4 regions of the Streptosporangium sp. OZ121 genome follow, and region 4 is predicted to be linked to each of the others. Evidence: riboswitches for the same ligand, from Rfam matches in the RefSeq annotation. Region 4 holds a riboswitch; each other region holds the start of a gene.
The links. Region 4 has a riboswitch for cyclic di-AMP ahead of ACTOQ1_RS06880 (C40 family peptidase). Riboswitches for the same ligand answer to the same signal wherever they lie in the genome.
Positions count from the first base shown of each region.

Region 1: it holds a riboswitch for cyclic di-AMP, as region 4 does, so the genes downstream of both, ACTOQ1_RS08735 (hypothetical protein) here and ACTOQ1_RS06880 (C40 family peptidase) in region 4, are expected to answer to the same signal.
Region 2: it holds a riboswitch for cyclic di-AMP, as region 4 does, so the genes downstream of both, ACTOQ1_RS13360 (CHAP domain-containing protein) here and ACTOQ1_RS06880 (C40 family peptidase) in region 4, are expected to answer to the same signal.
Region 3: it holds a riboswitch for cyclic di-AMP, as region 4 does, so the genes downstream of both, ACTOQ1_RS19775 (C40 family peptidase) here and ACTOQ1_RS06880 (C40 family peptidase) in region 4, are expected to answer to the same signal.

Region 1 is NZ_JBPXMC010000003.1:235,914-241,552, reverse strand. It holds gene ACTOQ1_RS08745 (roadblock/LC7 domain-containing protein) at 1-151, shown strand, start outside; gene ACTOQ1_RS08740 (hypothetical protein) at 164-535, shown strand; gene ACTOQ1_RS08735 (hypothetical protein) at 708-1,535, opposite strand; cyclic di-AMP (ydaO/yuaA leader) riboswitch at 1,803-1,954, opposite strand; gene ACTOQ1_RS08730 (DUF4253 domain-containing protein) at 2,361-3,233, opposite strand; gene ACTOQ1_RS08725 (IclR family transcriptional regulator) at 3,520-4,305, shown strand; gene ACTOQ1_RS08720 (sugar kinase) at 4,347-5,300, shown strand; gene ACTOQ1_RS08715 (hypothetical protein) at 5,383-5,639, opposite strand, start outside.
Region 2 is NZ_JBPXMC010000005.1:273,167-278,805, reverse strand. It holds gene ACTOQ1_RS13365 (ABC transporter substrate-binding protein) at 1-195, opposite strand, end outside; gene ACTOQ1_RS13360 (CHAP domain-containing protein) at 855-1,550, opposite strand; cyclic di-AMP (ydaO/yuaA leader) riboswitch at 1,569-1,707, opposite strand; gene ACTOQ1_RS13355 (hypothetical protein) at 2,523-3,563, shown strand; gene ACTOQ1_RS13350 (DUF6716 putative glycosyltransferase) at 3,703-4,890, shown strand; gene ACTOQ1_RS13345 (HAMP domain-containing sensor histidine kinase) at 4,920-5,639, opposite strand, start outside.
Region 3 is NZ_JBPXMC010000010.1:76,891-82,529, forward strand. It holds gene ACTOQ1_RS19760 (Uma2 family endonuclease) at 1-439, shown strand, start outside; gene ACTOQ1_RS19765 (branched-chain amino acid aminotransferase) at 545-1,639, opposite strand; gene ACTOQ1_RS19770 (3-isopropylmalate dehydrogenase) at 1,813-2,859, opposite strand; cyclic di-AMP (ydaO/yuaA leader) riboswitch at 3,000-3,232, shown strand; gene ACTOQ1_RS19775 (C40 family peptidase) at 3,220-3,828, shown strand; gene serA (phosphoglycerate dehydrogenase) at 4,328-5,639, opposite strand, start outside.
Region 4 is NZ_JBPXMC010000002.1:451,820-457,458, forward strand. It holds gene ACTOQ1_RS06865 (glycosyltransferase family 4 protein) at 1-193, opposite strand, end outside; gene ACTOQ1_RS06870 (M48 family metallopeptidase) at 190-1,467, opposite strand; gene ACTOQ1_RS06875 (hypothetical protein) at 1,464-2,438, opposite strand; gene ACTOQ1_RS06880 (C40 family peptidase) at 2,483-3,010, opposite strand; cyclic di-AMP (ydaO/yuaA leader) riboswitch at 3,144-3,303, opposite strand; gene ACTOQ1_RS06885 (class I SAM-dependent methyltransferase) at 3,633-4,331, opposite strand; gene ACTOQ1_RS06890 (NlpC/P60 family protein) at 4,442-5,392, opposite strand.

The DNA.
Region 1 (5,639 bases), on a different contig from region 4:
CGGCTACGCGGCGTTCTACGCCGCCGGACCCAAGATCGTCCTCACAGTCCTGGCGCGCCCGGGGACCAACCTCGGGCTGCTCCGGCTGGAGGGCCGCAAGACGGCGGCCAGACTGGCCGCCGCCGGCTCGCGCACATCGATACCCCAGTGATCGGAGACAGCAATGGGCAACATGGACATCTCGCTCAAGGAGATGATGGCGATCGACGGTGCCGTCGGCGCGGTCGTCGTCGACTACAACAGCGGGATGGCGCTGGGCGCGCTCGGCGGGTCCAAGGACCTCGACCTCCAGATCGCGGCCGCGGGTAACACCGAGGTCGTCAAGGCCAAGATGCGGACCATGGAGTCGCTCGGCCTCAAGGACGGCATCGAGGACATCCTCATCACGCTCGGCACGCAGTACCACGTGATCCGCCCGGTCTCGGGCCGGAGCGGCAAAGGGCTGTTCCTCTACCTGGCTCTCGACCGGAACCGGGCCAACCTCGCGCTCGCGCGGCACACCCTGCGCGGCATCGAGGAGAAGCTCGAGGTCTGATCCTCCGGTGCGGTCCGTGCCCCGGGAGGCACGGACCGCACCGGAGTCCTTTCTGCGTCTTTTCTGAGCGTTCCCGGAGTCCTTTCCGAGCGTTCCCGGAGGACTCCGGCGGGGCGGGGCCCCTGCCAGGGAGTTCCGGTGGAGCGGGACTCCGGAGGGCGGCGGCTCCGGCTCAGCCCTTCCCCGCGCCGATCTCGGCGGCGCGGGCACCGGCGACGGCCACGCCGGCCGGGGCGTGCCAGGAGGCGGGCTCGACCATGACCTTGGGCTTGCCGGCCCACGGCCGCGCCGCGGCGCTCGCCAGCTGGGTCTGCACGCCTATCCCCAGTTCCCGGGCCTTGGCGAAGACGACCGTCGGGGGCTTGGCCGGGCTGGTGTCCCTGCGGCTCCAGGCACCGGTGGAGAACGCGACGGGGTGGTTCTTTATCCCCGTACCGTTACCCCACTTGGTGACCACGTACTGGATGTCGATGTGGCCCATCCCGCCGTTGCCGTCCACGCCGAGCGTGCCGGCGTTGAACGTTCCACCGGTCAGGTCGGCGAAGGTCTTGGCGTCGATGTCGATCATGATGCCCTGGTTCGAGGGGGAACCGGGGCCGCGGTCGCCGACGAAGAACTTGGCCTTCTTGCCCTTGTAGATGATGTAGCCCTCGGTGAGCAGGGGCCAGCTCGGGCTGGCGATCATGCCCTTCTGCATCGGCCGGCCGCTGGCGGGCAGACCGGTGTCACCGGCCCGGCCGGAGGAGTCGTCCCAGAAGTAGGAGGCCGTGGTCGCACCCTGGAGGAGGACGGACTCGGCGCTGGCCTTCGCCACCCCGACCTCGGGGTCGGCGGTGGCGGCGAAACAGGTGGAGGCGGGCAGCGCCACCGCGACACCGGTGGCGGCGAGGACGCTCGCGCCGACCAGGGCGGCGGCTGCGAGGCGGCTTCCGCGGGGCTTGTTCTTCTGCCAGGTGAACTTGCTCAGGCCGTTCTTGTGCAAACCAAAGAAGGGGCGCATGGAGAAAAGGCTCTTTCGCGAGGGAACGGGGCAGCCACGTGCGACACACCGAAGGGGTGCACGGGCGGGGACGCGCTCGTCGGAAAAGGGGGCGTAGCCGGAATCTCGGGCAATCGCTACGCGGAGCACGATCTGGAAGGTGCCGCGATCAGGCGCGGCGAGAAGGTCCGGGGGGAACGGGGGATGTCGGCGGAAGGGGGGAAAAGTTCAGGTGGTCGGCACGGACAAGGGCTGCACCGACGTGGTAACGCGGTGATCCATGAGGGGATCTCCTCTCCATCTCGTCTACCGGGTTAGCTGACGGGTTCGGGCGGTGGAGTTGCCCTACCGCCGCGTGGTCGCGGCGGATTCACCCCGGAAAAGTGGTTCCCCGGCTCCGGGGCCCCTGTGGGGCCCTCGGGATTCGACGTCGGCCGGCCGCTCCCTCTTGTGAAGGGCAGGTCGCCTACCGATGACTGTGGACACTACCCACCCAAACCGGACAAAGCAAAGCAAACACCATGAAAACCCCAGAAGATCTACCTACAAGCTTCAAGGAAGCCTCATCGATCGCCCCGCCAGGCCAACACCCGTCCTACCAGCGCGGATGTCTCCCCCATCTCGGTGTCCAGCCCCGGAACCCCTTCCCTGGCCCCGTTCCAGGGCCCCGCGCCCGGAGATCCACGGGAGATCCACGCGGGAGAACGCGCGCCCCGCGAGCCCTCCCCGGCCCGCCGATTCCTTTGCGCAAAGGTTCGCCCAAGGGGAGCCCGCCCCGCGGGCCGTCCCCGGCCGATCAATCCCGCCCGGTCCCGCCCGGTCCCGCTCAGTCCCGCCCGGTCCCGCTCAGTCCCACCAGAACGACCAGGCGTTCCTGCCCTTGATCTGCTCGGCGTAGTCGATGAGGTTCCCCGCCCCCTGGATGATGCTGTCGGGGCAGAACGTCCAGTGCTCCGCGGCGACGTGCAGGGCGTGCTCGGAGGTGGTCGGGGGCGCGGCGACGCTGAGGTCGAGGGTGTTGAAACCCATCCCGACCACCCGCACCCCGAACCTGTCCTCCCAGCTGCGCACGACGGCCGCGAGCGGGACCATCCACTCGTTGTGGTTCAGGGCGCCCTGCCAGCCCATGACGGCGAGGGCGTCGGCCCCGCGCTCGACCGCGACGAGCCCGAGCGGGGTCCTGCGCTCGGCCACCAGCCCGGCGTACCAGTCGGCGACCACGCCGGGGTCGGCGGCGAGCCTGCCCGGGGGGGCCGGGCCGGGACACTCGGGTCCGAAGGGCTCGAGCAGTTCGAGCTGGTCGAGGTTGGCCTTGGCGATCCAGTCGGACCACACCTCGGCCATGAACGCGGCGGCGTGGTAGTTGTCGATCTGACCGGCCGTGTCCGGGGCGATCTGGCCGGCCGACCAGGGCTGGACGGAGTCCTCCAGCAGCACCGGCCACAGGCCCGACCGCTCGTGCTGGGCCCTCAGCCGCGCCCAGTACTCGCCGGAGACCGCCACCTCGCTGAGCCAGAACGCCGGACGGCGACGGACGGCGAGCTGGGCGTAACCGGGGTCGGGCCACACCACGTCCCCCGGCGGCAGCTCCACCGAGAGCCGCCTGCCCCTGCCCCCGCCGGTCCCGTCGCCGCCCTCGCTCCTGTCGGCTCCATCGGCTCCATCGGCGAACAGCTGGCCCAGAACTGGCGGAAGTCGCTCACTCTCGCAATCGCTCATCTCTACCGATCCGATCCTGACCACGGACCAATTTTGGCCTGTCAACCATCCCGAGGGACAGTTCTGCCCTGGTCCAGGCAAAAATTATCGGTAGTGGGGAGAAACGGAACCGGGTGGGTGCCCGTCCTCCACCGCCCCGCCCGGCCGACCGGCCGCGGTTCGTTGTGCGGCCCGCTGTGCAGCTTGTTGTGCAGTGCAGAACGTTGTGCTGCAAAGTGGCCGTAGGGCGGGGTACTCGCCTACCTTGACCAGGTATTCGATTGCCGGATCACATGGGGAAGCCGCGATGAGTGAGCCCGCTCCGGAACGCAACCGGTCGGCCTCGCTCCGGCGCGCCCTCGCCGTCCTCGCGCACGTACGCGACCACGCGGACGCGGGCCACGGCCTCTCGCTCACCCGGCTCGCCGAGGCGCTCGACCTGTCCAAGAGCACGGTGCTCCGGCTGACCGCCCCGCTCGTCGAGGCCAGGCTCCTGGAGCGCGACCGCAGGAGCGGCGCCTACCGGCTGGGCAGCGGCGCCCTGCGCCTCGGGCAGGCCTACCTGTCCACCCTCGACCTGCGGACGGTGGCCGCCGAGGAGTCGCACCGCCTGATGGCGGAGGCCGGGGAGACCGTCCACCTCGTGGTCTACGACCCGCCCGACGTGGTCTACATCGACAAGGTCGAGAACGAGACCAACGTGCGCATGGCCTCGCGCATCGGCAGCCGCAACCCCGTCTACCGCACCGCCGTGGGCAAGGCGATCCTCGCCTGGCAGCCGGAGGAGGCCGTCGAGGAGATCGTGGCCGCCGGGATGCCGCACGTCACGCGGTACACCATCACCGACGCCGCGCGCCTGCGCGCCGAGCTGGGCCGGATCCGGCAGCGGGGCTACGCGGTCGACGACCGTGAGAACGAGCCCGAGGTGCGCTGCGTCGCGGCGCCGATCTTCAACCACAACGACGTCGCCACCTCGGCGATCTCCATCTCGGGCCTCACCTCCCGGATCACCGCCGCGCGGGTGCGAGACCTGGGTCCCCTGGTGGCCGAGACGGCCCTGCGCGTCTCCAGAAAGCTCGGGTCGACCCGATGACCGACGAAGCCCGCCCGCCGACTCCTAAGGACCCGTTCTCCATGACTGATCTGGTAACGCTCGGTGAGAGCATGGCGCTGTTCACCGCGCGGCGCACCGGCCCGCTCAGGCACGCCCGCGACTTCGGCCTCGGCGTGGGCGGCGCGGAGTCGAACGTGGCCATCGGTGTCGCCCGCCTCGGCGGGCGCGCGGCCTGGATCGGCAGGGTGGGCGCCGACGAGTTCGGCGAGCTGCTGCGCTCGACGCTGGCCGGCGAGGGGGTCGACGTGCGGGGGATGCGGGTCGACCCAGAGGCGCCCACCGGCCTGATGATCAAGAGCAGGCGCACGGCCGAGACGGTCGACGTGCGCTACTACCGCTCGGCGAGCGCCGGATCCCGGCTGCGCCCCTCCGACCTGGACGTCTCGCTGATCCGCTCGGCACGCGTGCTGCACGTCACGGGCATCACGCTCGCGCTGTCGGCGTCCGCCGCCGAGGCGGTGCGGGCCGCGATCGCCGAGGCTCGCGACGCGGGCGCGATCGTGTCGATGGACGTCAACTACCGCCGTGCCCTGTGGACGCCCGCCGAGGCGTCCGCCGCGCTGCGCGAGACCGTCGCCTCCGTGGACGTCCTGTTCGCGACCGAGGCCGAGGCCCGGCTGGTCGTCGAGGGGGACGACCCGCTCACCCTGGCCGGAGCCCTGTCGGCCCTCGGCCCGCGCCACGTCCTCATCAAGCGCGGCGCCCTCGGCGCGATCGAGCTCTCCGACGGCGCCGTACGGCACGCGGAGCCCCACCGGGTCGTCGAGCTCGACCCGGTGGGCGCCGGGGACGCCTTCGCCGCGGGCTGGATCGCCGAGACCCTCGCCGGGGCGGCCCCCGAGCGGCGCCTGGCCACGGCCGGCGCCGCGGGAGCCTTCGCCGTCACCGCCGACGGCGACTGGGAGAGCCTGCCCCGCCGCTCCGACCTGGACCTGCTGCGCCCGGCCGACGCGGCCGACACGGTCAGCCGCTGACCGGCGCACGCGGCGGTCACTCCGAGTCGACCAGCCGGTCCGCCTGCTCGGCACCAGCGCGCCGAAGGATGAGGACGCGGTCCTATCGTTCGAAGAGCACCAGGGGGTGGCGACGCACCATTTCCAGGACCGCTCGGCACACCTCTCCGGCCCGGGGGAAGACGGCGTTCATCAGCACGAAGTCCTCACCCACGGTGAGCGGCTCGGACCAGGGCGAGGTGCCGTAGTTCTCGGCGGTCAGGTCGGGGAAGAGCGCCGTCAGCTCCTCGTAGAAGGCCGCCACCTCCGGGCGCGGCTCACCGGGGGCGGCTCCGCTCTCGTCCCAGGCGAGATACCGGA
Region 2 (5,639 bases), on a different contig from region 4:
CTTGTCGTAGCCGAAGTTCTCGCCGCCGCCGAAGGTGTGCACGGTGATGGTCACCGGCTCGGCCGGAGCGGCGGCGGAACCGGTGCCCGCGGCGGGCGCGGGCGGCTCGCTGGAACTGCACGAAGTGATGGCCAGGGCGGTGGCCGCCATGACCGCGACGGCGGCCAGCTTGCCGTGCCGCTTGTTGTTCAACATTACGGACCCCTCTCAGGTGGTCGCCCGAATCATTGGGAGGCGACATCGCGGGCCGGTCCCCGACAAACGCGGTCCTCGCGACGAGGTCGTTCCTCAATGTGCTTTGGGAGCGCTCCCACGAAGAGTGGACGATGGGCAACCGGGACGTCAATATGCCGAAACTCAACCGTTACATCCGGTCGTTTTAGGCAGGACTATCGGCGTCGAACATGGACAAAAACCTCATCAGGGCGATTGGGAGCGCTCCCATCTCACGGGCATACAGTCGGGGCATTTCGTGTGCGTGCGGGGAGGGGGGCATCGCGGGCGTCCCCGGTGGCGGCGGCGCAAGGTTGTCAAGGGAGTGTCAGGGCAGGCGCGGGCGAGGGCCGCGGGAGCTGGTGCCGTCACCACCGGGGCGGGCGTGGGGAAGGGGTTCGAGAAGGCGACCGCCGGGCCGGAAGTGGGAGAGGCGCGCTGTGACGAGTGTCTCCGGGGCGGGGCCGGGCGCTGTGACGAGCGTCGCCGGGGTGGGACGGGCGAGGACACGGAACGCTCCCGGGGGCGGCGCTCGAACGAGCGCCGCCCCCGGGAGCGGGTGGACCGGGCAGCCGCTCACCGGCGGGGGCCGGGACGCCCGCGCCGCCGGGGGGCGGCGGGCGCGGGCGGCGGGCGCGGGGTCAGTCGGAGTAGACGGGGTATCCGTAGCCGACGACCTGGGAGACCGGCCGGACGCGCTGTTCGACGTCGCCGTTGCCGGTGTTGCCCTCGATCGTGGTGATCGTGCCGTCTCCGTTGTCCTTCTTCACGAAGCCGACGTGGTCGATGCCGTCGATGCTCTTGCCGCCTGCCCAGTCGAAGTAGACGACGGCGCCGGGGGTGGGGATGGTGCCCCAGTGCCCGTTGTCCTTGAACCACTTGGCGTGGGCTACGGTGTAGGCGTCCCAGCCCATCGTGGGGCGGATGCCGGCCATCTCGCCGACCCAGGAGACGAACATCGCGCACCAGGGGGCGTTGGCGTAGTCGTACACGGTGTTGCCGCCGTCGCGGGCGAGGGTCTCCTTGGCGCGAGGGCTCGACATGTACCAGGAGTGGAACTTGGTCCCGCCGCCCCGGGAGTTCTCGCGGATGCCGATCTGCTTGGAGGCGATGTCCAGGACCTTCGCCGCGGAGACCTTGGGAAGCCTCTCGGCCACGATCTGGAGCGGGGTCTTGGCGGCCTTGGAATCCTGGGCCTTGGTGTCGACGGGGGGTGCGTTCACGACGCCGTGGCCGTCGGCCAGGGCGACGCCGGTGGTGCCGGTGGCCAGGGCGACACAGGCGCCCAGGACGGCGCATGCCGCGCGGGGGGTGGAGATGAGGCGATGCTTAGCCATACGGGGGTTCGACTCCTTGCTTCGCTTCCATTCCGCCTACCGGGTTAGCTGACGGGTTCGGGCTGGGAAGTGCCCTACGGCGCACGAGTGCGCTGATTCACCCCAGGAACGTGGTTCCCCGGTTCCGCAGACCTCGCGGATTCGGCGGCCGTGCTCACCGACGGCGGAAGGTCTCCGCCAGGTGGGACACGGTCGGGCAATGTGACGGCAATGCACAGACCTGGATAGACCTAGGCAATTGCCATGAATAGGACGAAGGTACGCCAGACGGACAGACGATTACAAGTAGGACATATTGCCTTGACTTGGGAATACGTCCGAATCGGGTCGGTGTCGCGGGGTGCCGCCCGGCCCGGGAGGTGGGGTGAGGCCGCGCCGGCCGCGCCTCCTTCCGGCGGGTGGGGGAACGCCCCACCGAGGCCGGGATCCCCTGCCCCCGCGGCGATCCCGGGTTTCCGGACCCGCCTGCGAGCCGCCGGCCGGGGAGTGCTGAGGTGCGCGGGTGAACCCCCTGGTCCGAGATGGTGTGCCCTCATCTGTTCGAATATGTGTTCGATAGTAAAAAGTATTCGGATGGTAGGGGTTCTCCCATGGAAGGCCAGGAGAGGGCGCTCGGGATCCGGCGGTCCTCGACCCGCGCCTGACGGGGTTTCCGCAGCTCAGAGCGATGGGAGAGCGACGCGATCAGGCCGCCGGCCGGCCTGGCCGCCCGAAGGGTAAAGAAACGCGCGCTCGGAGGGGTTCGACGCCCGCGAAGGTAAAGGCGAGAGGTAAAGGAAGTCGCTTTCCAGACGGCCCTGTCATCCGCGGAGGTAAAGGCGCGCGGGACAAGGGCGCGTCAGGGCGAACAGCGGGCCGGTCGGCCTGGAACGGCCGTGGGCGGAGAACCCGCCGCACCGGCGGTCGAGCGTGGTCGGCTGTTCACCCGCAGTTCCCGGGCGCTTAAGGCCGCCGGGTTAGGTTGTGGCAGTCGTGAACGGGTCATCGCCCGGCGTGGAGGACGGCCGAGACCACGCGCGGGAACAGGGTTCGGCCGTTGCCTGGGTGGAGTCCCCGCTGCAGATGCTCTGCGCGGTGGAGGCCCACCACGCCGGGCTGCTCGGTGCCCGCAGCCATCTCGTGCCCAGGGCGAAACTCCGCCCGCTGGCCGTGACGGGTCGCGAGCTGGACCGTCTCACCCTGCCCAGCGGGCTGGAGCTCACCGCGGCCAGGCTGGACATGCCCCGGCCGCGCCGGGGCGAGACCTGGGTGGTGGGCGACGCCTTCTCCGGCAAGGTCCAGTTCCGCTGGCTCACCGCGCTCCCGGGCCGGATCGTGATCGTCGACGACGGGCTCGCCACCATCCGGCTCCTGGAACTGCTCACCGGCAGGATGGGAACGCCCCTGCTGAGGGCCAGGGGGAAGGCCGGAAGGCTCAGGACCGTCCTCGGCGCGGCGGCCGGGCTCAGGCTGCGCGCCGCCGCCCGCTCGGGGCGGCTGTCGATCTTCACCGCGCTGCCCGTGCCCCCCGACCTGGCGAAGGCCGTACGCGCCGGGGGAGCCGAGCTGGTCACCCACGACTTCGCCTGGCTGCGCTCCCAGCCGCTGCGCGGGCCCCGTCCCGAGGAGCGCACCGTCGTCCTCGGCACCTCGCTGGTCCGCAACGGCCTGATCCACCGCGACCGCTACTTCAGCTGGCTGGCCGGGCTCGGCTCGGCCGGTCCGGTGGCCTACTTCCCGCACCGCCGCGAGGATCCCGACGACCTCGCCCGGGTCGGGGAGCAGCCGGGGATCACCGTCTACGACGGCGGGACCCCCGCCGAGATGACCCTGCGCGGGCTCGCCGCCGAGCAGCGGGTGCTGAGCCTGCCGTCCACCGCGGTCACCTCCCTGCGGGTGCTGCTCTCGGCACGGGGCGTCGCCGTGGAGACGGTGGACGTCCCCGACGAGTGGTGGACGGCCGAGGCGGTTCCCTCGCTCCGCTCCCACCTGTCGAGGTTCGCCCATCACGACTCGGGAGTCACCGGGTCATGACCTCACGGCCGGCGCACGGCGGGCCCGCCGCTCGCGGGACGCGCGCCGTGCCGCCTCTCCACGAACGAATCCTCTCCACCCACGAAATCGCGCGAAACCGGGGATTCCCCGTCGGAGGTTCTCTTTGAAGGTCCTGGCCGTGGCCGACTCTGACTCCTACCTGAAGTGGGCGGCCTGCCTGCTGAGGGACCTGCCCTCGGGCTGCGAGACGGAGCTTGCGGTCATCCGCACCCCCATCACCCCGTCGCCGGCGCAGATCCACGCCGCCGTCACCGGCTCGGCGGCCGACCCGCCCGTGCTGTCGGCCCGCGCGCTCCGCCGGACCGCGGAGCGTTTCAGGCCCGACGTGGTGCTCGTCGCCTGTACGGGGCCCGTGGTGGACGTGCTGGCCGGCGAGGTGCTGGCCGGGCTGCGGCCCCGGCCGGTGTTCGTCTCGGGGCTGCCGGGCATCTCCGTCCCGGCCACCGAGAAGGCGTGGCTGTTCCGCAGCGGGTGCGACCTGTTCGTGCTGCACAGCGGCCGGGAGGTCGAGGAGTTCTCCGAGATCGGCCGCAGGCTGGGCGGAGGCGGCCAGATCGGGCTGGCCCGGCTGCCGTTCCTGCGCGACGGCGCGGAGACCCCCGTCACCGGGCCGCGCGACCGGGTGGTGTTCGCCACCCAGGCCAAGGTGCCCAGGCGCAGGGAGGAGCGGGAGCGCATCCTGCTGGCCCTGGCCGAGCTGGCCGGGAGGCGGCCGGACCTTGACGTCGTCGTCAAGCTCCGTGCCCTGGACACCGAGCGCCAGACCCACAACGAGCGCCACCACTACCAGCGCCTGTGGCAGGCTCTCGCCGCGGAGGGACGGGTGCGCGCCGAGGCCGTGCGCTTCGCGGTGGGGCCCATGCACGAGCACCTGGCCCACGCGGCGGGGTTCGTCACCGTCAGCTCGACCGCCGCGCTGGAGGCGATCGCCCAGGAGGTGCCGCTCCTGGTGCTGTCGGACTTCGGGGTGGGCGCCGAGATGATCAACCTGGTCTTCGAGGACAGCGGCCTGCTCGGCACCCTCGACGACCTCTCCGCCGGGCGCTTCCTGGACCCGGACGACGCCTGGTGCAAGGTCAACTACTTCCACCCCGGTGGCGAGAGCGACTGGGTGTCGCGGATGGTCTCCCTGGTCGGGCAGGCCCGCTCCGGGCGCCTGGTCCCGGCGAGCTCCCTGCTCGAAGGCCCCGAGTTCGCCGCGGCCCGCCGCCGCGCCCGCATGCGCGTGGAGGTCCCGCCGAACGTGCTGCGCGTCGGCTACCGCGCCAAGCGCCGGATGCGCCGCTACCTCAAGGCGCTCGGCTAGCCGCGAACCGGGATCGTCCTCGAAACCGGTCAGCGGTGCAGGGTGAGCCGGAAGGCGCAGCCGTCACCGTCGGGCCGGGAAGGGTCCAGCGTGAGGTCGCCGCCGTGGGCCAGCGCGATCTGCCTGGCGATCGGCAGGCCGAGCCCGGTGCCGGGGACGTCACGCCGGCCGCGCCAGAAGCGCTGGAAGACGTGTTCGCGCTCGCCGGGGGGGATGCCGGGGCCGTGGTCGGTCACGGTCACCGCGGCCTCGGCGCCGGTGACCTCGACGTCGATCTCCACCCTCGACCCGGCCGGGGCGTACCTGATCGCGTTGTCGACGAGGTTGGAGATCGCGCGGCTCATGGTGGGCTCGTCGACGGAGCACACGGCGGTGGGCGGGCCGGTGACCGACAGGCCGATCTCCTTCCCGGCCGCCAGCACGCCGGCGTGCTCGACGACGCCGCGTACCAGGGCCATCAGGTCGGCCGGCCGCCGGTCGACGGCGCGGGCCCGCGCGCGGGCGTCGACCAGCAGGTGGTCGATCGTCGTCTGGAGCCGTTCCGACGCCGCTCGCGAGCGTTGCAGCCCTCGCCGGTAGATCTCGACGGTGGGCGCGGGGTGGTCGAGGAGCACCTCGGCGTTGGTCATCAGTACCGACAGCGGCACGCGCAGCTCGTGGCTGGTCTCGTCGATCAGCCGCCACTGCGTCGCGGCGGCCTGTTCCAGCCGGTCGAGCATGGCGTCGAAGGCGGCGGCCAGTGCCACTAT
Region 3 (5,639 bases), on a different contig from region 4:
CAACCACGCCAAAAGCATCCTGCAGTTGCTGATCCAGCTCCTCCCGTTCGCCACGGCGCAGGGATGGCATCCCGTATACGACGTGAAGCTCTTCCTGGGCGTTCAGAAAGATCGCTATCGGCCCGACCTCCTCGTCGTGCCGAAATTTCCCCGTATGTGGGACGACGAGAACGTCTATGCCGAAGAAACGCTGCTCGTCGTGGAGGTGGTCTCCCCCAGCAGCCGGGACGACGACCACGTCACCAAGCCCGAGAACTGCGCGATCGCGGGCGTCCCGCTCTATCTGGTGATCGACGCCACCCAGAATCTCGCCCGGCTGCTCAGCCACCCCGGAGAGCGGGGCTACCAGCAGCAACACCAGGTGATCCTCGGAGAGCCTCTTGAGCTCCCCGCACCCTGGGACCTCACGATCGACACCGGCAAGCTGACCGAGGGATAGATCCGCCCGCCGGGATGCCGGGCCGGGTGGGAGACCGGGCCTCCCGCGCGCGGGACCGGCGGACACTTCTGCCGACCGGTCCCCGCGGATCTCCTTCGTGCGGGACTAGCAGATCTTGTGGACCCAGCTGTGCGGGTCGGGACGGGATCCGTACTGGATGCCCACGAGTTCCTCGCGGATCTTCGAGGTGACGGGCCCCTGGGTGCCGTCACCGATCGTCCAGGCGCGGTCGGCGCCCTTGACCGAGCCGACCGGGGTGACCACCGCGGCGGTGCCGCAGGCGAAGACCTCGGTGAGCTCGCCCGTCTCGCAGCCCCGCTGCCACTCCTCGACCGACAGGCGCCCCTCCTCGGCCTGGAGGCCGAGGCCGGAGGCGAGGGAGAGGATCGAGTCGCGGGTGATTCCGGGCAGGAGCGTGCCGGTGAGCGCCGGGGTCAGCAGGCGGTCGCCGTAGACGAAGAACAGGTTCATCCCGCCCATCTCCTCGACGTAGCGGTGCTCGCCCGCGTCGAGCCAGACCACCTGGTCGCAGCCCTGTTCGACGGCCTGGCGCTGGGCCACGAAGGCCGCCGCGTAGTTTCCGCCGCACTTGGCGAAGCCGGTCCCGCCGGGGGCCGCGCGGGTGTACTCGGTGGAGAGCCAGACCGTGACGGTCTTGCCCCCGCCGAAGTAGGCCGCCGCCGGGGAGGCGATGACCATATACTTGTAGGTCCTGGACGGGTAGTTGACTCCGAGCGCCGGCTGCGTCGCGATCATGAAGGGGCGCAGGTAGAGGCTGTGTCCCGGCGTGGTCGGCACCCACTCGCGGTCGGTCTGGACGAGCAGTTCCAGCGACTCGACGAACGTCTCCTCGGGCAGTTCGGGCATGGCCATCCGCGCCGCGGAGGTGTTGAAGCGAGCGGCGTTCGCCTCGGGCCGGAAGGTCACGATCGTGCCGTTCTCCTGGCGGTAGGCCTTGAGCCCCTCGAAAAGCTCCTGCGCGTAGTGGAAGACCGACGTCGCGGGGTCGAGGCTGAGCGGGCCGTACGGCATGAGCCTGGCGTCGTGCCAGCCCCGCCCCTCGGTGTAGTCGATCGAGATCATGTGGTCGGTGAAGACCTGACCGAACCCGGGGCTCGCCATTACCTGCTCGCGCTCTGCCGCGGTGCGAGCGTGGTCGGAGAGCTGCACGTCGAAGCTGAGCTTCTGAGCGGTGGTCATCGCACGGATCCTTCTCTTGGTGTCTGGCTTACCCTTGGGTCCATTCTGCGTCGGACCGGGTAACGGGAAACTACTCCATCCATGCCGAAAACCGGCAGTGCTGGAGAAACAAAAACGCACCTGGCGGCTCGGGTGAGCCGCCAGGCGCGTCGGGGTCGAGGAGGGCGGCTTCCTCAGCCGGCTACTCGGGCGGTGATGTCGTCGCCGATCTCGTGGGTGGCCCGGCCGGCCCTGCCGCCCGGCCGCCCGGCCAGGTCGTCGGCGACGGCCCGCTCGACCCTGGCGGCCTCGGCGGCCATGCCCAGGTGGTCGAGGAGCATGGCGACCGACAGGATCGTGGCGGTCGGGTCGGCCTTGCCCTGGCCCGCGATGTCGGGGGCGCTGCCGTGGACCGGCTCGAACATGCTCGGCGCGGTGCGGTCGGGGTTGACGTTGCCGCTGGCCGCCAGGCCGATGCCACCGGCGATCGCCGCGCCGATGTCGGTGAGGATGTCGCCGAAGAGGTTGTCGGTGACGATCACGTCGAAGCGCTCCGGCTGGCTGACGAAGAACATCGAGGCCGCGTCGACGTGGCAGTAGTCGGTCTGGACGTCGGGATACTCCAGGCCGACGCGGTCGAAGGTGCGGGCCCAGAGGTCGCCGGCGTAGGTGAGCACGTTGGTCTTGTGGACCAGCGTCAGCTTCCTGCGGGGGCGGCCCAGCGCCTTGTCGAAGGCGTAGCGCACGACGCGCTCGACGCCGTGGGCGGTGTTCAGCGACTCCTGGGTGGCGATCTCGTGCGGCGTGCCCCGGCGCATGACGCCGCCCGCACCGGCGTACGGGCCCTCGGTGCCCTCGCGGACGACGACCATGTCGATGTCCTCGGGACGGGCCTTGCCCAGCGGCGTCTCGACGCCGGGGAAGAGCTTGACCGGGCGGAGGTTCACGTAGTGGTCGAGCTGGAAGCGGAGCTTGAGCAGCAGGTCGCGCTCCAGGACGCCCGGGGGCACGCTGGGGTCGCCGACCGCGCCGAGCAGGATCGCGTCGTATCCGCGCAGTTCGTCGAGGACCGGGTCGGGCAGGGTCTCGCCGGTCTCGTGGTAGCGCTTGGCCCCGAGGTCGTAGGTGGTGGTCTCCACCTTCGTGCCGACCGCTTCGAGGACCTTCAGCCCCTCGGTGACGACCTCGACTCCGATTCCGTCCCCGGGGATGACCGCCAGGCGAATGTTACGCGAATCCATGCAGGCACCTTACCGGTCCGTCTCGGTGATCGAACACCGGTCTCATCCTCCGGACACACTCGTCCGGCGGGACCCCTGATCGTTTTGTCCGCCTTTGCTTGGTATTGACCGTTTCGTGAGGTTTCGTTATGGTCCTCCCATTCACGTCAATGCCTAATCCGTACGGGCCATCCCCTTACCGGGCCCGCACGGAGCCGGGGAACCACTCTTTACGGGATCTACCGGACCCCGGGCACCCCGCTCCTCCCCCGGAGCGCGTTCCCGGCCGTCATCAGGTGGATTCCTTGGGGCGAATCAGCGCGTTCTCGCGCCGTAGGGCGGCCTCCACGCCCGAGCCCGACAGCTCACCCGGCCGGCCTTATGGAAGGAATCATCCTGTCCGGCACAGTTCTCCCCCGTGTCCTGTCCATCTCCGCCTCCATGATCGTCGCCGGCGCCGCGGTGTGCGCGACCTCGACCGCCGCCCTGGCCGCATCCCCGCCCCCCGCCCCCGGGCCCGCCGCGCTCAACACCCCCGCGCTGAAGGACGCGCTGAAGGCCACGGCCGTCAAGCCCGCCTGGCAGAAAGCCGTGAAGTGGGCCATGTCCAAGCGCGGAACGCCCTACGTCTGGGGCGGCACCGGCCACGGCGGCTTCGACTGCTCAGGCCTGGTGCTCCGCGCCTACGGCGCAGCCGGGATCAAGCTCCCCCGCGTCACCAACGACCAGTACGCCGCCTTCTCCAAGAAGATCTCCTGGGAGAATCTCAAGCCCGGTGACCTGGCCTTCTTCAGCGGCCTCGGCCACGTCGGCATGATCACAAAGCCCGGCTACATGGTTCACGCCCCGCGGACCGGCGACGTGGTCAAGGAGGAGAAACTCGACTCCTGGCGCCGCGAATCCTTCGTCGGCGCGGTGCGTCCCGACCCGCAGGGGGTTCAGCTGGCCAAGCGGGTCGAGCTCGCGACCGAAGCCGTGACCGGCGGATGAGACACGCCGGCGGATCACCGCCGGGAGGCCGTGGAGACCCCGGCGGCGGAGAGAACGGGTTCAGCGGGTGGGAGCACCGCCGTTGTCCCTGCGGTCCAGAGCGGTCTGGAGCGCGTCGACGGCCTCGTCCTCGGTCTCCTCGGGACGGTTCCAGGGATACATGTCGTACATGGCGAATCTCGTCTCGGTCGCATACCGGCAAGGAAGGTGGTCGAGACTCCGGTCGGGACTCCGACCAGGCCTGATGTCGCGGGTCCGGATCACGGACCGGCGGCGGGGGCTTGGAGCCGGCACGCGCCACGACACCGCGGCGAGTCGCCGGCCCGCCCCTGTCAGGCCTCGCCGCGGCAGGTAGGAATTACGAGAACCTGGCGCATTTGACTCCAGGTTACCCGGCCGCGGGAAAACCGTCTCGCCCGGCGTACACACTTCTCACATGCTGAGACGAAATGTGGCCGCCGCCCCGGTCTCCGGGGCGGCGGCCACATCGGCGGTACGGCTAGTCGGCCAGGTCGACCGAGCGGCCGCTGTCGGCGCCGATCTCCGAGCCGATCTGGTCGATCACCTCGGCCGGGATGGCGGTGTCGACGGTGAGCGCGATGAGCGCCTTGCCGCCCTTGGCGTCACGGGCCACCTGCATAGAGGCGATGTTGATCGAGTGGTCGCCGAGGATGCGGCCGACCACGCCGACGATGCCGGGGCGGTCGGTGTAGGTGAAGAACGACAGGTGGTCGGTCGGCTCGATCTCCATCTGGTAGCCGTTGACCTCGACGATCTTCGTGATCTGCCTCGGCCCGGACAGGGTGCCGGAGACCGAGACCGCGCGGCCGTCGGCGAGGACGCCCCGGACCGTCACGACGTTGCGCCAGTCGGGGCTGTCGGAGCTGGTGACCAGCTCGACCGACACGCCGCGGTCCTTGGCCAGCAGCGGGGCGTTGACGTAGGTGACCGAGTCCTCGACCACGTCGGTGAAGACACCCTTGAGCGCGGCCAGCTCCAGCACGCGGACGTCGTGGGAGGCGATCTCACCGCGCACCTCGACGTCGAGCTTGGTGGCGACCTCGCCCGCGAGGGCGGTGAACACCCGGCCGAGCTTCTCGGCCAGCGGCAGGCCCGGCTTGACGTCCTCGGCGACGGCGCCGCCCTGGACGTTGACCGCGTCCGGCACGAACTCCCCGGCGAGCGCGAGCTTCACGCTGCGCGCGACCTGGGTGCCGGCCTTCTCCTGGGCCTCGTGGGTGGAGGCGCCCAGGTGCGGGGTGACGACGACCTGGTCGAGCTCGAAGAGCGGGCTGTCGGTGACCGGCTCCTTCGGGAACACGTCGATGCCGGCGCCGGCGACGCGGCCCTCCTTGATCGCGGAGTAGAGGGCGTTCTCGTCGATGATGCCGCCGCGGGCGACGTTGATGAGGCGGACGTTCGGCTTGACCGTGTGGAGCTCCCTGTCACCGATGAGACCGATGGTCTCCTTGGACTTGGGCAGGTGCACGGTGATGAAGTCGGCCTCGCTCAGCGCCTCCTCCAGCGAGACCAGCCGGACGCCCATCTGCGCGGCGCGGGCCGGCTGCAGGTAGGGGTCGTAGGCGATCAGCTCGACGCCGAACGGCTGGAGGCGCTGCGCGACCAGCTGGCCGATCTTGCCGAGGCCGAGGATCGCGACGACCTTCTCGTCGAGCTCCACGCCGGTGTACTTCGAGCGCTTCCACTCGCCGCCCTTGAGCGCGGAGTGCGCCTGGGCGACGTTGCGGGCGGAGGCGAGGATGAGGGCGACGGTGTGCTCGGCGGCGCTGGTGATGTTGGAGGTGGGCGCG
Region 4 (5,639 bases):
GCAGCATCAGCGAGGTCGGGTGCCGCACGACGGGGTACGGCTGGCGCAGGTCGAAGGCCGCGCTGCCGGCCCACCGGGGGGCGTAGACGACGACGGAGCCGGGCGGGCGGCGGGCGATGAGACCGTACACGAACGACTGGATCCCCCCCGCGCGGGGCGGGAAGTCGTTCGTGACGACCAGCGTGCGGCTCACGGTTCGGGGAGGCCGTTCAGCCGTGCCCAGGATCGCGCCAGGGCGATGCGCTGCGGCGTCGTGGGATGCGATGCATAAAGTACATATTCGACTAGATCGGGTGACAAATCCGAAATATTGGTACCCGCCAGTCGTCTCTGCATGGCGACGAACGTCGCCGGGTCCCTGGTCAGGTCCAGCGCGTGCACGTCCGCACGGGCCTCGATCTGCCTGCTCACCAGGTTCTGGGCCGGTCCCGACAGGACCGTGGCCAGGCTCAGCAGCCCCATGACCAGCCCCACCGCCCTCGGGTCGCCGAGGGAGGAGATCCCCGCCCGGCGCCGTACGGCCCCCGCGGAGGTCACCGCGTAGAGCAGGCACGCCCCGAACGCCGCGCCCAGGCCGCCGACGAGCGTGCCCGACAGCACGTCGCCCGCCTTGGCGTGGCCCAGCTCGTGGGCGACCACCAGCTCGACCTCGCCGGCGGGCGCGCGGAGCAGCGTGTCGTAGACCACGATCCTGCGGGTCGCGCCGAATCCGGAGACGTAGGCGTTGAGCGCGGTGGTCCGCCGGGAGGCGTCGGCGACGAGCACGTTCTCGACCGGCACGCCGTCCCTGGCGGCCATGGCGAGCAGGTCGTCGCGGAGCTGCCCGGCCTCCAGCGGCCTGAAGTCGTTGAAGACCGGCTCGACGAGCACCGGGTAGGCGAAGGAGGCGACCACGGTCAGGGCGAAGGCCCCGGCCGCCGCGGGGATCCACCAGCGCCGGTAGCGCCGCGCCAGGGCGATCACCGCCAGCACCATGATCGCGGTCAGCGCGGTGCCGATGCCGGTGCTCTTGGCCCGGTCGGCCGCCCACGCCGGCCAGGCCTGGGTGGACAGCCCGAAGTCGCGCAGGTAGCTCTCCGACCACATCCCCAGGGGCCAGCGCAGGATCGCCACGGCCACCGACAGCGCCAGCACGCCGAGGAGCGCCCGCAGCCACCAGGGCCCCGGCAGCCGGCCGGCGAGCCGCGCGCCCAGCGGGGTGGCCACCAGCACCCCCGCCACGACCAGCGTCAGGCCGAGCGACAGATAGCCGGGAAGGCTGATCAGCGCGTCGAACGTCTCGGCCCTGGCGATCTGCTCGGCGGTGAAGTCGCGGGCCGGATCGGGAGCGACGGCCGGGGCCCCCCCGGGCAGCGCCCTCCAGGGCGTGGTGAACGCCACGACCGCCAGCGTGACCACCCCCAGGGCGGCCAGCGCCCACCCCGCCGACCGCACGCCCGCGGGCGTGTCCGTCATGCTCAGCGTCACGTGAGTTCCTCCCTGAGGTAGTCGCGCCAGGCTCGGGTGAACTCGTCCACCGGCAGGCCGAGCGTGCTCTCGACATCGCTACCGTAGAGCCTCACCAGGGCCTTCTCCCCGAAGCGCTCCGCGACGAACCGGCAGGCGAGCCACGCCTCCTCGTAGGCCTGCGCGAGCCTCGGCGCGCCGGGGGCGAAGTCGGCCGGGCCGGGGAGCCGGTCGGGCAGGACGCCCGAGCGCACCTCGGCGGCCAGTTCGGCGGCGGCCGTGCGCACCGCGATCCCGGCGTCGCGGTAGCCCGCGTAGTCGGCGAAGCCCTCCGACAGCCACATCGGCACCCGACCGCCGCGGGTCGCGCCGGTGGCCACGTGGGCGAGCTCGTGGGTGATCACCACGTCCCTTCCGGTCGCGGTGAGCCGGGCGTACCCCGACGGCAGGACGATCACCCGGTCCGCGGTCGCCATCGCGGCCAGGCCGCGGGTGCTCCCGGCCCCGGCGAGCGCCGCGGCCTCGGCGTCGGTGGCGGGGAAGAGGACGACCGCGGGGACCGGCCCCCAGATCGCCGCGATCGTCGCGCGGGCCCGGTCGGCCCTGGCCGCCAGATCCCGCAGGACGCCGGCCGGGACACCGTGGCCGATCACGAGGGAGTGCTCGCCCCGGACGGTGACCGCGGCGCCCTGCCACAGGTCGCGGGGGTCGCTCGGGCTCCGGGAGGCGTACGGGACGAGGGGGCGGGGGGCGCGAGGGAGGGGCGCGGCTCCGGCCAGGAGGGGTCCCGTCCCGGCGAACGGACCGGCGCTCATCAGCGCCAGCATCCCGGCGAGCACGGCGCGGCGCCCTTTCGGGACGGACACGAGCCGATGGTACTCGACCGGCATGGAGCGGCCCCGGCCCTCCTGGTGGAGGGCCGGGGCCGCTTTTCCGTGCTCGGGCATGTGCTCGAGCGCGTGCCCCGACGCGGGCTCGGGCTCAGGTTCCATACCTGGGCTCCGTGCTCACGCGGGTGCCGGGCGCCGTACGGGGCTCAGGCCCCGGGCCGTACCGCTCCGGCGAAGGAGGACCTGTAGTAGCCCGCCAGCCTCACGACACGGACCGTCTTGCCGCTGCTCGGCGAGTGGACCATCCTGCCCTTGCCGACGTACATGCCGACATGGCCCTTTCCACTGAAGAACAGCAGGTCACCGGGGCGCAAGTTGCTCCACGAGACCTTTTTCCTGATCGACCTGTACTGGCTGTGCGTGATCCTGGGAAGGGACACGCCCGCCTTCCGCCAGGCGTACCGGACGAGCCCCGAGCAGTCGAACGCTCCGGGACCGGAGGCTCCCCACCGGTACGGATCGCCGATCTGCCTCTTGGCCGCCGAGACCGCCTTACCGGCCCGGACCTTCTGCAGTGCCGCCCTGCTCTTCTTGACCTTGACCTTGACCTTGACCTTGGCCTTGGTTTCTGCCTTGGCCCTGGTCCCGGCCTGAGAGGCGGTCTTCTTGGTGCTCCCGGCCTTCTCGGAGACACCGGTCACGCTGTTGACCAGTATCTCGGAGGGGCCGTCCACCGCCTGCGCCGCCGTGGACCCCAGGGTGACCGCTCCGGCTGAGGCGGTCAGGGTGAGGGCGATGCCGCCGAGGGAAAGGCGGAAAAGGCGCGACAGACGGGGGTTGTACGGGGTGGTAGACAGGATTTCTCCTTGGGACTTCCACTGATGCCTACCGGGTTAGCTGACGGATTCGGGCTTGGAAGATGCCCTACGGCACAAACGCGCCGATTCACCCCTGGCCACGCTGTATCGGGCCTTTTGGGTCCCCGGTTCCATGCCTCCTGGCTGCATAGATTCGGCGGGCCGCCGCGATGAGCCCTGCCCCCGGGTGGGGGCGCGGCGGCCGGTTGGATTTCTATAGGGACACCGGCCCGAAGACCGACATTCGCCGCGACGGCGTGGCTTGCACGTCGCGACGCCAGAAGTTACCCCGATCTCCAACTTTCGGCAAAGCATTCGCCAAATTGGAAGATCTACTACCCCTCTTGATCTTCCTGTTATCCCTGCATAATGGCTATTTATGCTATTGAGATATGACTCTCGTCACACCCTTCTCGCTAGTCCGACAAATCACGATTTATGTAATCTTCATCACACTCACCGCCCGTGGAGCGGTCCCGGACGATCCGGCCGGGTGACCTCAGCGCCTGACGCACGTGTAGGCGCCGTATATCGACTCCCGGAAATCCGCCTCGACGATCTCGAATCCGGCGGCGTCGAGCATCGGTTCGAGCAGCCACCTGAAGGTGCTGTACTCGGTGCGCAGATGCTCGGCGTAGTCGTCGCGGGTGTAGCCCAGCGCGGGATCGTCCGCCGCGCCGTCGAGCCAGCGGCCGAGCACGGCGTCGGTGTCGGCCGGCCGGAAGTCGAAGATCAGGTCCCGCAGGCGCAGGACGCCCCCGGGCCGTACGATCCGCGCGACGCGGTCGAGCGCGACGGCCTTCCAGAAGTCGGGGAGCTGGTGGAGCGCGTGGCGGGTGTAGACCGCGTCGGCGGGCGGCCCCGCGTGCTCGTACGACAGGAAGCCCGCGCGCACGCGCTCAAGGCCGGAGAGGCCCTCCTCGGCGGCGCGGGCGCCGAGGAAGTCGTGCATCGCCGGGGAGACGTCCACCGCCACCACCCGCCGGAACCGCCGCGCCGCGGCGAGGGCGAACTGCCCCGTCCCCGCGCCGAACTCCACGACCGTCGCCGCCTCCCCCACGCCGTGCCCCGCGAGCACGGCGAGGTCCTCCCCGGGGTCGGGCCTGCCCTGCTTGCGGTCGAACCCGGCGACGAACGCGGCGTCGAGGTGCTCGGGACCGGCGTACGCGAGCTCGTCGGGCATCCATGACTTGATCATGTCCCGATGCTGGCAGTACCCACGCGCCCGGCACATCCGGTTTTTCCCGGCGCTCCGTCAAGCGCGAGGCGGGGCCTGGACGTCCCCGGTGGGACCGCGGCCCGGCGCGGTCAGGGGCGGACGGCTCCGACGATGCGGCGGCCGTAGGCGGACAGCGGGACGACCTTGACGACGTCGCCGGTCTGCGGGGCGTGCACGATCTGGCCGTTGCCCGCGTACATGCTGACATGGCCGAGACCCTCGCTGAAGATGAGGTCGCCCGGCTGGAGCTCGCTCAGCGAGACCTTGCGGCTCGCGCCCCAGCTCCACTGCTCCCAGGTCGTGCGGGGGAGGCTGACTCCTCCGCTGCGCCAGGCGCTCTGGACCAGGCCGGAGCAGTCCCAGCCGCCGGGGCCCGTGCCACCGTACTGGTAGGGCTTGCCGACCTGGGCGAAGGCGAACTGCAGGGCGGCGCGGGCGTTGCCCGAGGCGGAGCCGTTGTACTGGATCCCGGCGCTCTCGGGGTTGCCCGTCCTGAAGGCGTTGAGCTCGCGCAGGATCTTCGTCTGTGCCTTGACCATCTTGTCGGCCTTGGCCTTCTCCCTGGCCAGCTCGTCACGCGTCTCGTCGGCCTCGGCCAGCGCCTTCTTGGCCTGGTCCCGGCTGGTCCGCAGCGCCTTGGTGGCCTCGTCGAAGGCGTTCAGGGACTGGGCGCGGGAGGTGGACATCTGGTCGGCGGCGGCCAGGCCGCTCAGCAGGGCGCCGGGATCGGCCTGGTAGATCATGCCTTCCCAGCCGTTGACCACGCCGACCTGGTAGGTGCTGACGGCCATCGTGACGAGCTCCTTGCGCAGCCCGGCGACCTGCTCGTTCTGGCGGGTCAGGTCCTCGTTGAGCGTGCTGTACTTCTTCCTGGCCCGCTTCCACTTCTCCGAGGCCTGGTTGTACTTCTCGACGACCTGGTCGGCCTGCTCGTTGAGCTTCTCCAGCTTCTTCTTGGCCTGGGCGGCCGTCGGCCTCGGCTCGGCGGACGCTCCGCCCACCGGCAGCGTCAGCAGCGCGAGAGCGAGCCCGGCCGCCACCGGTATCCGAATCAGTCCAACCGGCAAACCCGCCACGGCCACGTCAACGCCTCCCGACTGCACCAGACCTGCGGCGAATAGTACAGAAGAAGTAATGATTGACTCACCTTTTCGCCGGGTTTGCTCCTTAATTGCAGGTGAACCCCTTTACCCGCGACCGGCGGCGCCCGTCTCGCGAGCGGCGGCGCCCCGGCCACGGGGGCGGTCCGCCTTCGCGGGAAGCGGTCCGCTCCTGCCCCTGGGAGCG